Formosa sp. Hel1_33_131: one gene and its partner. The main gene of each other region encodes a partner of the protein of the gene in region 2 in a complex. Links are inferred from orthologs where the notes say so. Each region holds a gene or a part of one and is shown on either strand. Other genes may lie near its edges. The genes, in order: carA and carB.

Region 1 (8,434 bases), 1.7 Mb from region 2 along the record:
AGTTGTAATTGCTTGAGAAGTGATTTTTCTTTATCATGCAACGCATACTCTAAAGAAGTCGCGCCCTCTGTTTCTACAGGTGATTTTCTTAGAATGGCTTGAATTCGCGCATAGGTATATTGTATAAACGGCCCTGTATTCCCTTGAAAATCTACCGAGGCTTGGGGGTCGAATAAAATGCGTTTTTTTGGATCAACTTTCAAAATAAAATACTTCAGCGCACCCAAGCCAATCGTTCCATAGGTTTCGGCTTTTTCACTGTCTGAATAGCCTTCTAGTTTTCCTAATTCTTGCGAAATATCTTTGGCGGTAGAAGCCATTTCAACGATTAGATCGTCTGCATCCACTACAGTACCTTCACGACTTTTCATCTTACCGCTTGGCAAATCAACCATGCCATAGCTTAGATGTGTGAGGTTTTTAGCCCAGTCAAATCCTAATTTTTTTAAGATTAAAAACAAGACTTTAAAATGATAATCTTGTTCATTCCCTACAGTGTAAACCATTCCTCCAACATCCGGGAAATCTTTCAATCGTTGGATTGCTGTTCCGATATCTTGGGTCATATAGACCGCAGTTCCATCGGCTCTTAAAACTATTTTTTCGTCCAATCCGTCGGGTGTTAAATCACACCAAACAGAACCGTCTTCTTTTTTAATAAAGACACCATTTTGAAGTCCTCCCTTTATAAATGATTTTCCTAATAAATAGGTTTGACTCTCGTAATAATAGCTATCAAAATTGACACCTAGTGATTTATAAGTGACTTCAAATCCAGCATAGACCCATGCATTCATTTGTTCCCAAAGTGATACGACAGCGGTATCGCCGGCTTCCCACTTTAAAAGCATTTCTTTTGCTTCTAATAAGATAGGGGCTTGTGCTTTTGCGTCGTCAACAGAAAGTCCTTTTACTTCTAAATCTTTAATTTCTTCTTTATAAACTTGATCAAATTTTACATAGTAATTTCCGACTAGTTTGTCCCCTTTCAATCCTGTAGATTCTGGAGTTTCATTATTGCCATACCGCTGCCATGCCACCATACTTTTACAAATATGAATACCACGGTCGTTGATGATTTGAGTTTTATATACCTTTTTGCCTGACGCTTTCAAAATTTCGGCTACACTATACCCTAAAAGATTGTTTCTAACGTGTCCTAAATGGAGGGGCTTATTGGTGTTTGGAGATGAATATTCAACCATCATTGCCTGATCTGTTGAAGGGGTTACAAAACCAAAGGTAGGATTCGCATGTACGGTTTGAAAGAACGACATAAAATAGGCATCCGAAAGTACTAGATTTAAAAATCCTTTGACCACATTATAACGTACCACTTCATCGACATGTTCACACAGATACGTCCCTAAATTTTCTCCCAATTCGGCAGGGTTCATTTTTATGGTCCGAAGCATAGAAAAGGTAACGACGGTCATATCGCCCTCAAAATCTTTACGAGTTGCCTGAAATTCAACCGTTTCTAATGAGGTATTGTAGAGCGTTACAAACGCTTGCTTTATATGTTGTGATAAGGATTCCTGAAGTGTCATTGTCTATCTGATTTCAGTCACAAAGATACATTTTTTTTAATCCTAATTTGACGCTGTTTTAGGCAAAAACACTTCAGCCATCATGCAACGTGCGCTGCCACCACCACAAGCTTCTATCGTCTCTAAAGAACTTGATATAATGGTTGCATGGGCTTCTAACAACTGAACTTGAGCGGGTCGTAACGAATCAAAAGCTGACTGACTCATTACCAAATAGCTAGCGTCATCGGCATCCTTGAGCTGCAGCATGTTCCCTGCAAAATTATTGACTTGGTCCTCAGATATTTCAATGACTTTCTTTCCATCTTCATGAAGGTGTTTAAGAAGGTTCTTACGTTCTTTTTTATCATCAATACTTGCCAAACAAACCACTGCAAAGGTGTTTCCTAAACACATCATCACGTTGGTATGGTAGATGAGTTCGCGTTTGTCATTGACCGTTTGATAGGCTGAAAATACTACGGGAGTGTATTCAAAATCTTCACAAAACTCGATAAACAATTCTTCATCCGCTCTTGCTGAGATTGCACAATAGGCTTTGCTATTCACACGATCCAACAGAATACTGCCGGTGCCTTCTAAATAAAAACCATCCGCTTCTGCTTCTGTGTAATCCACAACCGTTTCAATCTTGAAACCTTCAGTTTCTACAGCTTCTAAAATCGAGTCCTTACGTTCCAGACGTCGGTTTTCGGCAAACATAGGATACAATCCGATGGTGCCATTTTCGTGAAATGAAATCCAGTTGTTTGGAAAAATTGAATCGGGCGTGTCAAAGTCTTTAGTGTCGTCAACAACAATCACATTGATACCTGCTTTTTTAAGTTTTTTAACCATGCTATCAAACTCTTTCGCAGCCTTTGTGTTGACTGTTTCAGGAAGGGTGTTTCCTAAGGATTTTTGATAGAAATTGTTCACGGCTGTTTGTTCGTTCATACGAAATTGGACAGGGCGAATCATTAGAACTGTATTGGTAATTTGTGACATTTTAGTTTCTGTTTAAAGGAAGGGTTGAACAACGGAGTAAACCTCCTTGTTTTGATATTTCGGCATAAGGCACTTCTTCAACTGTAAATCCTTGAGCAACAAGCCAAGTATTTAAGCGTGTGAAATTTTGTTCGGATATCACAACATCCTCGGATATAGAAAATACGTTGCAATTCATTTGAGACATTTCCTCTTGAGTTGCTACAAAAACATTGTCTTTTCCGAAAAAATTAAGGAGCCACTCGTAGTCTGTTTTATTTAAAAACCCTTGATCATGAATCAGTGCTTTTCCGTGTCCTAAAGGCTGAAAACAACAATCTAAATGGAGTGCGTTTTCAAGCGGGTTTGAATTTGATTTGCGAAGCTCAAACGTTTTAACCGTTTTTAGTGGGAATAATTTTTGAATTGCTTCCGCTGCCTGAAGGTTGGTTCGGGCTGTAATATGGTCTGGATAATCGAGTCCAGAATAGACTCCAATAAAAATATAATCATTTGATATAATAACATCACCACCTTCAACATGGCAGTCTTCTGGAAGTTCTATGATATCCTCTGGATTGATTTTTTCTAAAAGCGTTTCTAATGCTTTGTACTCTTCGGCACGATCGGGAAGTATATTGGATTTAATAAATTTCGTATCGATGACAAAGGCAATATCACGCGCAAATATTTGATTGCAATTTTCGATGGTGTTTGGGCGAAAAACTTCAACATCATATTTTTGAAATACGGCTAGTACGGCCGACATTTCATTTTGCATATCTACTTCAGTTGGATAGGTTCCTGCTAAGACGTGTGATAAGCTGTTGGGATCGTAACAACTTTCAGCAGAGGGTGTAGAGCCATTGTTTTGTGCCGTTCCAAAAAGAACCGCTTTCAAACGTGCATACTCGTTATTTACATGAAGTTTCAGCATTGTTTATGATCCTTTAGTAAGGTCTATTTTTTGGCTACAGACTTAAACGGGCGTAGTGTACTACCTGTATAAATTTGACGTGGACGACCAATTGGTTCTTTACGCAAACGCATTTCGCGCCATTGCCCAATCCAACCTGGGAGGCGTCCTAAGGCAAACATCACGGTAAACATTTCTACGGGAATACCCATCGCACGATAGATGATTCCAGAGTAAAAATCGACGTTTGGATATAATTTTCTATCAATAAAGTACGCATCAGTTAATGCTTCTTGCTCCAGTCCTTTGGCGATGTCCAAAATAGGGTCTTCGACTCCTAAATCGTTTAAGACTTCGTCGGCAGTGACTTTGATGATTTTAGCTCGTGGATCGAAATTTTTATAGACTCTATGTCCAAAGCCCATCAATCTAAAAGGATCACTTTTGTCTTTGGCCTTTGCCATGTATTTTTTAGTATCTCCACCATCTTCTTTAATGGCTTCCAACATTTCTAAGACGGCTTGATTAGCACCTCCGTGAAGAGGGCCCCAAAGCGCCGAAATTCCTGCTGAGATAGAGGCAAATAAACCTGCATGCGAAGATCCAACGATTCGAACGGTAGAGGTCGAACAGTTTTGCTCATGATCGGCATGAAGGATGAGTAGTTTATTTAAGGCATTGACCAAGACTTCGTTTTGGACGTATTCTTCATTCGGTTGCTTGAACATCATTTTCAGGACGTTTTCTACATAGCCTAAAGAGTTGTCTCCGTAATCTAATGGCAGCCCTTGTTTTTTACGCATGGCCCAAGCCACTAAAACAGGAAACTTCCCTAAGATACGTACCACAGAATTGTACATGTCCTTTTCAGAATCTACATTGACGGATGAAGGATTAAAAGCTGTCAGTGCACTTGTTAATGACGACAAGACTCCCATTGGGTGTGCAGATTTTGGAAATGCATCTATTATTTTTCTGATATCGTCATCTACAATGGATTCCGATTTAATGTCTGCATGAAATTTATCTAAGGCTTCTTTGGTCGGTAATTCGCCAAAAATCAATAAATAGGCAACTTCTAAAAAATCAGCTTTTTCAGCTAATTCTTCAATGGAATAGCCTCTGTATCTAAGGATTCCTTTTTCACCATCCAAAAATGTGATTTCACTCACACAAGAACCCGTGTTTTTAAAACCTGGATCGATGGTTGTAACTCCTTTGGTGACTGCTCTCAAGGAGCTGATATCAATAGCGACTTCATTTTCAGAGCCCGTAAATGTGGGGAGCTCATGTTTTTCACCGTTGATTTCTAAAATTGCTTTATTTGACATTTTTTGAGATGTATTATTTGTGCTTGAATAATGAGTAGCGAATTTACAAAAAAAAAATGTTTTATCGAAGAAGCCTAAGAGGGAAAAAATCTGAGTGGTGTTCTGTTTTTAAAAATAATGTGTTTTACTGCAATTATTGTTGTGTTTGGGACTTTAAAAAATATCACAAAAAAAGACTGCCTTTTCGGGCAGCCTATTTATTTATCTACAAGTAAGTTGTTTACTTTATTTTAAATGCTTTTTCTTGTGGGAAATAAGCAGTTTCACCTAATTCTTCCTCAATACGAAGGAGTTGGTTGTATTTTGCCATACGGTCACTTCGTGACGCAGACCCTGTTTTGATTTGACCTGTATTTAAAGCCACTGCAAGATCGGCAATGGTATTGTCTTCAGTTTCTCCTGAACGGTGCGACATTACAGACGTGAAGCCTGCATTGTGTGCCATATTCACGGCTGCAATGGTTTCGGTTAGTGTTCCAATTTGATTCACTTTAATCAAGATTGAATTGGCTATGTTATTTTCAATTCCTCTAGAAAGACGTTCTACATTGGTTACAAATAAATCATCTCCAACAAGTTGAACTTTGTCGCCTATTTTGTCGGTAAGGTATTTCCATCCTTCCCAGTCATTTTCATCCATTCCATCTTCAATAGAGATGATTGGGTAGTTTGCCGCTAATTCCGCTAAGTAATCTGCTTGTTGTTGGCTTGTACGTATTTTTCCTTTTTCACCTTCAAATTTTGTATAGTCGTAATGACCATCTACATAAAATTCTGCGGCAGCACAATCCAAAGCGATCATAACATCATCTCCTAAAGTATATCCTGCATTCTTAACTGCTATTGCAATCGTTTCTAAAGCATCTTCTGTTCCACCTTCTAAGTTTGGAGCAAAACCACCTTCATCACCAACAGCGGTACTTAGACCTCTGTCGTGTAATACTTTTTTAAGGTTATGGAAAATTTCTGTTCCCATTTGCATAGCGTGGGTGAAGTTTTTAGCTTTTACTGGCATCACCATAAATTCTTGAAATGCAATCGGTGCGTCACTGTGCGATCCTCCGTTGATGATGTTCATCATTGGGACTGGCAATGTGTTTGCACTCACGCCACCTACGTAACGGTATAATGGCATTCCGAGTTCAGCCGCAGCCGCTTTTGAAGCTGCTAGAGACACCCCTAGAATTGCGTTGGCACCTAACTTTGATTTGTTTGGAGTTCCGTCCAAGTCAATCATAATTTGATCGATTAGGTTTTGTTCAAATACAGAAACACCCAACAATTCTTGAGCAATAATCGCATTCACATTTTCAACCGCTTTCAAAACGCCTTTACCCATGTAAGCAGATCCGCCATCGCGTAATTCAACCGCTTCATGTTCTCCAGTAGATGCACCAGAGGGAACTGCTGCTCTTCCAATAAATCCGTTTTCTGTGGTAACGTCAACTTCTACTGTAGGATTTCCCCTTGAGTCTAAAATTTGACGTGCATGAATGTTAATTATGATACTCATAGTCTTGTATTTAAGTTATTTATAGTTTGCAAATTTACGAAAATGAATTTTTTTAGAATTATTCTCGAGTAGATTTATACGATTTATTAGCTAAAACGTTGTAGTAGCTGAAAAAAGGCATCTAATTTAATATTAGATGCCTTTTGAAACGTTTTTTATTTTAGATTTTGAATGAACTGGTCAAACAAATAAGAAGAATCGTGAGGTCCTGGACTGGCTTCTGGATGGTATTGTACAGAGAAACAGTTTTTAGACTTCATTGCAATTCCTGCAACGGTGTCGTCATTTAAATGCAGATGCGTCACTTCTAAATCGCTGTGCGCTTCAGCTTCTTCTCTATTGACTGCAAAACCATGGTTTTGAGAGGTAATTTCTCCTTTGCCTGTCACAAGGTTTTTAACAGGGTGGTTGATCCCTCTGTGTCCGTTGTGCATTTTATAGGTAGAAACGCCATTTGCCAAGGCAATCACTTGGTGTCCTAAACAAATTCCGAATAAGGGTAAGTTTTTATCGATGATGGTTTTTGCTAAAGCTTGTGCTTCCACCAAAGGTTCTGGATCTCCAGGTCCATTTGATAAGAAATAGCCATCTGGGTTCCACGAACTCAATTCTTCAAAGGTTGAGTTGTATGGAAATACTTTTATATAGACATCGCGTTTTGCAAAATTCCGTAGAATATTTTTCTTAACTCCAATATCGAGGGTAGCGATTTTGTAGGTTGCGTTTTCATCTCCAAAAAAGTAAGGTTGTTTGGTTGATACTTTAGAGGCTAACTCTAGTCCTTCCATTTGTGGAATTTCAGCTAGCTGTTTTTTAAGACCCTCTATGTTATCCACTACGGTAGAAATGACAGCATTCATAGCACCATTTTCGCGAATATAGCTGACGAGTGCTCTAGTATCTACATCTGAAATTGCGAATAAATTATTTGAGTCTAAAAAGTCTACTAGCGAACCACTCGCATCGACACGAGAATAGTTATAGCTAAAGTTTTTACAAATGAGTCCCGCAATTTTAATGGAATCAGATTCCATTTCTGTTTCATTAACTCCGTAATTTCCGATGTGAGGGTTGGTTGTCACCATCAGTTGTCCAAAATAAGATGGATCGGTAAAAATCTCTTGATAGCCTGTCATTCCGGTATTAAAGCAAACTTCTCCAAAAGCAGTTCCTTCTTTGCCTATCGCTTTTCCATAAAAAATGGTTCCATCTGCAAGAAGTAAGACGGCTTTTTTTCGTGTTGTGTATTTCATTATTTTTTGAAGTCTTGTAAGGTTTTGCAAAATTGCACAAAAAAAAGGATAAACTAAAAAAGTTTATCCTTAAAATTTTAAATGCTTATTAACATTATAGTGTATTATGGTAATTTAAAATCTTTTGAAGATATTTTTCATCTTTTAAAGAGATGTTATTTTCAGAAATATAAGCTCTAATAAGTTTGGATTTGGAATCGAAAAATTTACAAAACTGATTTTTAGTTAGTTTTGTTTCAGTTATCTTATCGCCGTTTATGAAAAAAAATCTCTTGACATCAACGAGTTTATCAGGAGCAGTTATCTGAGTCATAGGATTCTTAATTCCCTTTATAAGTTGTTTTCCATGATGTTTCAAAATTTTAATATCGTTTGAATACGCAAGAACTTCAAAATATGAATGCTTGATATCTTTGATGTTTTTGAATTTTTTGAATTTTTTATTATTTAAATGGACTTCTTTTATTCCAAGATCGTTGAACATGAAAATTGAATCTATTTCAACTTTAACGACAAAGGCGTCGGCTTTGGTGTCATAATTCAATCCTGACACAGGAATAACTTTTCCATCATTATCAGTTAAATAGCCTTTGGAATACCAGTTAGTCGATAAATAATAAGAGCCTTCAATTGTATTAGAAGTCCCTTTGTCAATTACCCACATTCCAGTGGTATAAAGGGACGTAGGGTCATTACCAACTGTAGTGACATCATACTGCGCATAAGACAGTGTAGTGAATAAACAAAGTAGAAGGAGTTTAGAAAAATTCATAATGTTAAAATTTGGGTTATACAATTGTAACGAAAAAAGGGTGAACTAAAAAGCTCACCCTTATGAATTTAACACAAACTTAACGTTTACTCTTCCTCTTCTGAAGTTGTAGTCGTTTCAACAGCAGCTACTG
Region 2 (8,918 bases):
AACAGCTCTGGATTTTAACCAGATTCCCTTTTAATTGAATATTCATAAAGCAAATATCCAAACCAAAATTCGGGTCAAATGTAAAAAATTCTAATACATATAGATGGAATTAATCGAATTATTATTATTTTTGTAGAAAATAATTCCTATGTCAAATACCTACTTGTCTAAAAAACAAATCGTTATAATAGCATTTATGCTTGTTGCTATTTTATTTAGACTGATGCCCCACCTCCCAAATTTCACTCCTATTACCGCAATTGCTCTTTTTGGTGGTCTTTATTTTACCAATAAATCTATGGCGTATTTAGTGCCAATTTTTATCATGATATTATCGGATTTGTTTCTAGGGTTTCATTCCATTTCAATCTTTGTATATGCTGCCTTTTTAGGGGTCAGTTTTATTGGAACCCAAACCAAAAAACCGAGTGTCTTTACAATTCTCTTAGGCAGTGTTAGTTTTTTCGTCATTACTAATTTTGGCGTATGGCTTCTGTCTTATCCAAAAAACTTAACAGGTTTCATCGAATGCTACACCCTTGCAATTCCATTTTTTAGAAATTCACTTTTAGGAGATTTCTTTTATTCTGGTGTGATGATTCTTGGGTTTAATTTTGTTCAGAAAAAATATCTTAATTTAGCCTAAGAGATTCATCTCTTTTGATTTTCTTTTAACCAAACACCTTTTTAAAAGGTTTAACTTATCTATTATGGAATTTATCATTCTGGCTTGTATTGTGATTGGCTTTGTTTTACTGGCTTTATATTTAAAACGACCCAATACCAGTATTGAGCTGCAATTGGAACAACAATTAGAACAGAAAGATTCTAGAATCTCACAGTTAGAAAAAGAAGGCATTGAAAAAGAAACAAATCTTTCCAATTTAAATAAACAGTTAGAAATTGCTTCTGCAAAAACAGAAGCCTTTGAACAACTTAAAATTGAAAAAGCAAAATTAGAAGAAGGTATAAAACGACTCGAAATTGAGCGAAATAATTTGAAAGGGGAAACGATTTCATTACAAAAAGCAGAAGAAGGCAGACAACTTGAATCGAATAAAAACATTGCTGCTACTGTGACCCTTCAGCACTCTTTAGAAAAAGAGAAAGCCCGTTTAAACGATGAACGTGTTAAAGAAAAGGAAGTTTTTTTAGAGAAGATGAAACACAAATGGTCTGAACACGAAAAAGATGTTCAAAACCATATTCAACAAATATGTAGAAATAACATTATTACTTACATCAGTCAAGAAGACTTTCCGCATCCCAGAAACAAACCTGATAATTCTATTGAAATCATGGATCAGTTGGTTGTGTTTGATGCTAAAAGTCCCGCAAATGACGATTTGACAAACTTCCCAAAATATATCAAGCTACAAACTGAAAGTTTGAAAAAATATGCTAAGCATGATAATGTGAAAAATGATTTGTTTTTAGTAATCCCTTCTAACACCTTAGATGTCATTGATCAGTTTCATTACAATATTGGCGATTATAACGTGTTTATTATTACCAAAGATGCTCTAGAACCTATTATTTTAAGTTTAAAGAAAATTGAAGAGTATGAGTTTGCTGACAAGCTAAGCCCTGAAGATCGCGATAATGTTTGTAGAATCATTGGTAAATTTGCACACACTACCAAAAGGCGTATTCAAATTGATGAGTTTTTTGCACGTGAATTTTTAGACACTTTAAGCAAGGCTGGCACACAACTCCCAAGAGATATTTTAGAAAATGTTATTAAGTTTGAAAATGCTGAAAAGCTAAATCCTCCTATGGAAAAGCGAAATAAACAGATCTTAACCAAAGATTTAAAAGACCAAGTTGATAAGCTCGAAAATGAAATGCAACTTCGTGAAATCCCAAAAATTGTGACTAAAATAGACTTTGAAAACTAACTGTTATGGGACACTATTTAAAACGAGCGTGCTAGATTAAATCCAAAATACACATCGCCTTCGCCCCAATCACCCGTACTGGTTCCAAAAACGCCGTTGGTATTCATGGATTGAGAATTGGTGAAATGTAGTTGGAAAATGTGCCCTCCAGTTTCTAAATCGACTCCAATAGAAAACGGGTTGTTGTATAATGAAGTAGCGCTTCGGTTCAAATGCATGCCATATTCCATATTCACCGACCAACGTTTTCCTAACTTATAACGGCTTCCAAATGCCACTGCATACTGAGAGTTTTCTTGTAAATCATCAATCACGTAGTTGTCATGAAAAAATGTAGGAGCCACTAAAAGAGAGAGTTCTTTTGTTATTTTACGAGAAATCAATAATTGTCCCACATAACTCAAACGGTGCTCAAAAATCAACTTAGGCAAGTTGTCCGTATCCAGTGCCGTGTTTACTAAAATGGAGGCGTATCCTACGATTGTAAATGGCATTTTACCTTCTTGCTGTTTAAGCAATCCAAACTTAGTACCAACTTCATAGATCTTTTGATTAGAGCTTCTAGAAGCACTGACATTAAAGTTGTCTGAAATTCCATACACAAAGTTCAAATGCGTCACGGCTTCGTCCAATCCAAAAAGATTTTCAAAACCATTTTTGACCGTTCCAAATCGGTGCGATACAATAAAGTTAAACCCTTTTTTGGCTACTAACTTTGTGGACTCAAAATTAATCACCTTCAACCCTTTGAATACTGCCGAAGCATATACAGGAGCTTGGTCATCTGTATCAATTTCACTCAATAAATCTTCTTGAGAAAAAAGAATCACACTAAAAAGTAAAAACAGGGAAGTAAGAGATTTTTTCATTGGTTAAAGTTAAAAAAAACCATTAGAAATACATCTAATGGTTTTTAAAATTATAATATATCGTTGTTATTTTTTAATAATACGCTTTGTTTGAGAAAAATCAGGGGTGCTAATGTTCATAATAAAAACTCCTGCACTCCACTCAGACGTATTGATTTTTGAATTCCACTGGTCCATTTCAGCTTGAAAAACCAAGCTTCCTAAAACACTGTACACCGCAACGGTTGCTTTTTGTATGCTCGCTGGAAACTCTACATTCAGTTCTAAATCTGCTGGATTTGGATACACATCAAATTCTGGCATTACAGCAATTGTTTCAGTACCCAATGTGGAAGCAGCAGAGCCTTTATTTGCAGCATGGTAACCAAAAGTGCCAGCACCTTTAGCCCAGAGTAATGCGAGGGCTATATTGTTTGTGGTCGTAAACACATAATCTTTAGCATCGCCTGTATTTAAATCTCTAGTCGCTACAACCGTACGTACCCCACTAGTTACTGTATTGCTTGATTGTGTCCAATCTTGATTGCCAGTGCCATCAGTTGGAGGTGTAACTTGTCCATTCAAATATCGATCTTGAAGACCAGAGCTATCATATACGATAACATCTTTATTTGTGCTTCCCATGCCTGTTGCATCCAATGCAACCGCTAACCAATCATTCTCAGGTAGAACCATTGTCATGGTAACTTCACTAGAGGTAACATCAAACTGCACAGTACATCCAGTGGTAAGTGCGACTTGACCTGTGGAAACGTTTTGCGCGAATCCGTAAGAGGAGATTAATAATGTTAAAATAAAAGTAATTTTTTTCATAGTATTTGTATTAAGGATTATTTATTTAAAATTGTGTTTAAGGTTTTATCGTTGTGCATTTTTGCAAAATCTAAAGGGGATTGGCCGACATTGTTTTTCATAAAAGCGCTGGCGTCTGCGTCCATTAATAGGGTGGCGAGCTCTTGATTGTTAAACATCACCGCATAGTGCAAAGCAGTAGCACCGTTGGCATCGGTAAGGTTGGGATCTGCTCCGGCATCTATCAAGGCTTTGGCAATTTCTACATGTCCTTTGACCACAGCAGCCATTAAAGGCGTACCATCTTTACTATTTCCGTTGATGTTGTCAACTTTATTTATTAAGTAGTTGGCAACTTCAAGGTTGTTATAATAAGCCGCTAAGGTGAGTGGCGAACTTCCTCTGTTGTTTAGTGAATCTACTATTTTTGGATTTGTAGTGTAAAAGACGTCCATTTCTTCAGCTGTTCCTGTACGTGCACAGTCAAACACATCAGTTTGTGCCAATGAAAAATTGAAAGCTAAAATAAGTAACAGGTACTTCATATATTATTTTATAATACTACATTGATCGAGTTTAATCTCTTCTAATAAATCATCATATCCGATGCAACGGCCTTTAACTGCAATCGAATCGTTTACTTTTAAATCACTATTTAGAGTCTCAAATTGACCATAAATTTTATTACTAATTGTAACGCTATTTGCGTTTATAGAGGTTATAACCCCTGAAACTATAATCGTTTGATCTAAATATTTTAATTCTGCTTGTTGAGAATCCTCTGTAAATTCATTAAAAAGAGATTCTGCATCTAACGTATAACTAACCGTTTCTTCACTAATGGATCGGTGGTCTGGATACATATAATTGTATGCAATTATTATACCAAATACTATAATTATACTAAATATTATTTTGTTTCTCATAAACACCAATATAGTTAAACAAAAATAAAGATTAATATTGAATTATATATTGACTAAACAAAAAAAGAATTAAATTTGAATTTACAAATTTATCCATCCCTATGAAAATTACATCATTTATTGTTACAATTACGTTTGCCTTTTTGATGCTCTCTTGTACAAATGCGAGTGAAAGTGATCTGATAGAGCAAGTAGATCCAGAAATAGTGATTACGTACACAGAACACATTAAGACTGTATTTGACTCCAACTGTATTGCTTGTCATTCCAATCCACCAATCAATGGTGCTGGAGTGCCTTTAACAACACTTGGCGAAGTTCAAAGTTCTATTGAAAACACAAATCTTATAGATCGTATCAACAAGCAATCTGGTGAAGGCGGCTTTATGCCCCTCGGCGGATCGCGAATGCCACAAGCATCTATTGATTTAATTATACAGTGGCAAACAGAAGGATTTGCTGAATAACTTAAAAAATAAGAAGATGAAACATATATACCTACTATTCGCCTTTGCTTCTGTTATTGGGTTTTCTCAAGAGAAATACCTCACCAAATCAGGGCTGCTCAATTTTGAAGCTAGTGTTGAAGCCTTTGAAGAAATAAAGGCCACCAATACTAATGTGACCGCAATTTTAAATACAGCCAATGGGCAATTTGCAGCCCTCGCCCTCGTCAAAGGATTCCGTTTTAAAAATGCGCTTATGGAAGAGCATTTTAATGAAAATTATGCGGAATCAGATGAATTCCCCAAAGCTATTTTTAAAGGAGAGCTCACTGATTTTTCTATAGAAAACCTTCAAACCACCTATAGTATCAACGGGACGTTGAGTTTTCATGGGGTTACAAAACCACTTGAAAATGTTTCTGTGGAAATCATACCTTCTAAAAATTCGTTCAACTTTAAAGGATCGTTTGAAATAACTCCAAATGATTTTGATATTGAAATTCCAAGTATTGTCAGTTCAAAAATTGCGGACAGCGTTACTGTTGTTTTTGACTTTGAGCTGGTAAAAAAATAATCATTAAGGTAGCCATAAAAAAAGCTCAGATTTGTCAATCTGAATTTATTTCAGATTCTAAAACAAAATGAATTTCAGTTAATTGAGATTCTGAAATAAATTCAGAATGACAGAAATTCTAATTTTAAACAACCTCTTCTTTTCAATACATGTCATAGAAATCAGAATGAAAAATTTATTTACTCAAGTACATTTTTCTTCTAGAATATAGATTATAAAATTCATCGTCCTTAAGGCTGTCTATAAAGAGGATACTTTCTCCTGTACTTTTCATTTCAGGACCCAGTTGTTTGTTGACATTTGGAAACTTGTTAAACGAGAATACAGGTTGTTTGATGGCATAGCCTTCCAAATGTGGTTTGAAATCAAAATCTGTGACTTTCTTCTCACCTAACATCACTTTAGTCGCATAATTTACATAGGGTTCGCCATAGGCTTTCGCTATAAATGGAACCGTACGAGACGCTCTTGGATTCGCTTCAATGATATAAACCATATCATCTTTCACCGCAAACTGTATATTAATCAGACCGACCGTATTCAGCGCTAAGGCGATTTTTTTGGTATGGTCCTTTATTTGTTGCATTACTAAATTGCCTAAATTAAACGGTGGCAAGGTTGCATTACTATCGCCTGAGTGAATTCCACAAGGTTCAATATGCTCCATGATTCCAATGATATACACATTTTCACCATCGCAAATCGCATCGGCTTCAGCTTCAATTGCGCCATCCAAATAATGATCTAATAACAACTGATTGCCTGGCATTCTGCTTTGTAATTCAACAACGTGTTTTTCTAACTCTTCCTTGTTAATTACAATTTTCATTCCCTGTCCTCCAAGTACATAAGACGGACGCACTAAGATTGGAAAATCCAATATATCAGCAATCGCAGCTGCCTCATCGGCCGTGGTGGCAATGTCAAATTCTGGATACGGAATGTTATTGTCTTTCAAAAGATTGGAAAACAAGCCTCTGTCTTCCGCTAAATCCAAAGATTCAAAACTGGTTCCTAATATTTTTACGCCGTATTTTGTTAATTTTTCAGCAAGTTTCAAAGCCGTTTGACCTCCCAACTGAACAATCACCCCTTCCGGTTTTTCATGTTTGATGATGTCGTAAATATGTTCCCAAAATACAGGTTCAAAATATAATTTATCAGCCGTATCAAAATCAGTCGAAACCGTTTCTGGGTTACAGTTGATCATAATGGTTTCATAGCCACACTCTGCAGCCGCTAACACTCCGTGTACACAACAGTAATCAAATTCAATTCCTTGACCAATTCGGTTAGGACCCGAACCTAATACAATTACTTTTTTCTTATCGGAAACAACACTTTCATTATCCGAATAACGTTTGCCATCAGCCGTTTCCATATCACTTTCAAAGGTTGAATAGTAATAAGGGGTTTTGGCTTCAAACTCAGCAGCACAAGTGTCCACTAATTTATAAACCCGATTGACGCCTAATTCTTCTCGTTTGTTATACACTTGACTTTCCAAACAACCCAACATGTGGGCTATCTGACGATCGCCATACCCTTTTTGTTTCGCTTCAAGCAATAACGGTTTTTCTATGGTATCAATTTTAAACGTAGAAATTTCATTTTTAAGCAAATGTAATTCCTCATACTGTTTCAAAAACCACATGTCAATTTTAGTGATCTCATGAATACGACTCAGTGGAATTCCCATCTGAATGGCATCATAAATAATGAACACACGGTCCCATGAAGCGTATGTTAGTTTTTCAATAATTTGATTGTAATCTTTATTTTCTTTGCCGTCGGCACCTAAACCATTTCGTTTGATTTCGAGCGATTGAGTTGCTTTGTGAAGTGCTTCTTGGAACGAGCGTCCAATCCCCATGACTTCTCCAACAGATTTCATTTGCAATCCTAAGGTACGATCGGAGCCTTCAAATTTATCAAAGTTCCATCGTGGAATTTTAACAATCACATAATCCAAGGTCGGTTCAAATAATGCCGAAGTTGATTTTGTAATTTGATTTTTTAATTCATCTAAATGATACCCTAAAGCTAATTTAGCTGCAATTTTTGCAATGGGATAGCCCGTTGCTTTACTGGCTAATGCCGAAGAACGCGATACTCGTGGATTGATTTCGATGGCAATAATATCTTCTTTCTCATCTGGAGACACTGCAAACTGAACGTTACATCCGCCTGCAAAATCGCCAATACTGCGCATCATGTGGATGGCCATATCACGCATACGCTGATAGGTACGATCACTTAATGTCATCGCGGGAGCCACTGTGATAGAGTCCCCTGTATGAATCCCCATAGGATCCATATTTTCAATCGAACAAATAATGACGACATTGTCATTAGAATCTCTTAGCAATTCTAATTCATATTCTTTCCAACCTAATAAAGCCTTGTCAATCATCACTTCATGAATGGGAGAAACTTCCAATCCACGGGTTAGTAATTCATCAAAATCTTCTTCTTTATGTACAATGGCAGCACCATCACCTCCTAAAGTGAAAGAAGCTCTAATGACGAGTGGAAAACCAAATTCTTGTGCAATTTCTTTTCCTTTTAAGAAAGAAGTTGCTGTCGCTTGTGGCGCCATTGGAATCCCAATCTTAAGCATCAACTCACGGAACTTCTCTCTGTCTTCTGTAATATTAATAGCATCAATATCGACCCCTATAATATCCACATCGAAATCGGCCCAAATTCCTTTTTCGTCCGCTTCAATACAAAGGTTTAAAGCCGTCTGTCCTCCCATGGTCGGTAATACCGCATCAATTTGAGGATGGTCTTTTAAAATTTTGATAATTGACTTGGTGGTTAATGGTAGTAGATACACATGATCGGCCATCGCTGGATCCGTCATGATGGTTGCTGGATTTGAATTGATCAGAATGGTTTCAATCCCATCTTCTCTAAGCGAGCGCAATGCTTGTGTTCCGGAATAGTCAAATTCACAAGCCTGTCCGATGACGATGGGTCCCGAACCTATAATTAAAATGGATTTAAGATCTTTATTTTTAGGCATTTTTTAATGTAATTGATTGTAGTATAATAAGATACAAAATTAAGTAACGTTTGGATATAAAAAAAGGCATTGCGACTAGCAATACCTTTAATATGTTAACAATTGTTAATCATTATTTTTTATGACGAAGTTCAGAAGATACACTGATTTTTTTTCTTCCCTTTGCACGTCTTCTAGCAAGAACTTTTCTCCCATTGGCAGAAGCCATTCTTTCTCTAAAACCATGTTTATTTTTTCTTTTCCTTTTCGATGGTTGAAACGTTCTTTTCATTTTAGTATATTTTTAAAACTTTTTGTAGTGTTGTTATCTTTAAAAAATGCGCTCAAGTCCTTACTTAAAGCGCGGTGCAAATATACAAAGAGTTTTTACTTTGACAAACCTAAT

The links.
Region 1: the proteins of carB (region 2) and carA are in contact, whole or in part, in a solved structure (PDB 1KEE), measured with the Escherichia coli proteins. The link is inferred for Formosa sp. Hel1_33_131 from one-to-one orthologs.

The regions. Positions count from the first base shown.
Region 1 is NZ_CP017260.1:768,773-777,206, forward strand. What follows is about bases 5,481-8,434. They hold carA (glutamine-hydrolyzing carbamoyl-phosphate synthase small subunit), read right to left. Parts: upstream 7,530-8,434; coding sequence 6,432-7,529; downstream 5,481-6,431. Other genes in these bases: eno (phosphopyruvate hydratase), read right to left, coding at 5,481-6,276; FORMB_RS03390 (hypothetical protein), read right to left, coding at 7,624-8,301; rplQ (50S ribosomal protein L17), read right to left, coding at 8,388-8,434. Also shown: argS (arginine--tRNA ligase), read right to left, coding at 1-1,550; citrulline utilization hydrolase CtlX, read right to left, coding at 1,593-2,537; FORMB_RS03370 (dimethylarginine dimethylaminohydrolase family protein), read right to left, coding at 2,539-3,453; FORMB_RS03375 (citrate synthase), read right to left, coding at 3,477-4,763; more of eno, read right to left, coding at 4,984-5,480. UniProt on the Escherichia coli protein: Small subunit of the glutamine-dependent carbamoyl phosphate synthetase (CPSase).
Region 2 is NZ_CP017260.1:2,466,131-2,475,048, reverse strand. The notes cover bases 5,481-8,918. They hold carB (carbamoyl-phosphate synthase large subunit), read right to left. Parts: upstream 8,534-8,918; coding sequence 5,681-8,533; downstream 5,481-5,680. Other genes in these bases: rpmH (50S ribosomal protein L34), read right to left, coding at 8,646-8,804; FORMB_RS11390 (YceI family protein), read left to right, coding at 5,481-5,505. In the rest of the region: FORMB_RS11425 (DUF6580 family putative transport protein), read left to right, coding at 149-646; FORMB_RS11420 (hypothetical protein), read left to right, coding at 711-1,898; FORMB_RS11415 (DUF5777 family beta-barrel protein), read right to left, coding at 1,916-2,767; FORMB_RS11410 (T9SS type A sorting domain-containing protein), read right to left, coding at 2,834-3,580; FORMB_RS11405 (ankyrin repeat domain-containing protein), read right to left, coding at 3,598-4,104; FORMB_RS11400 (OB-fold protein), read right to left, coding at 4,108-4,485; FORMB_RS11395 (c-type cytochrome), read left to right, coding at 4,587-4,952; more of FORMB_RS11390, read left to right, coding at 4,969-5,480. UniProt on the Escherichia coli protein: Large subunit of the glutamine-dependent carbamoyl phosphate synthetase (CPSase).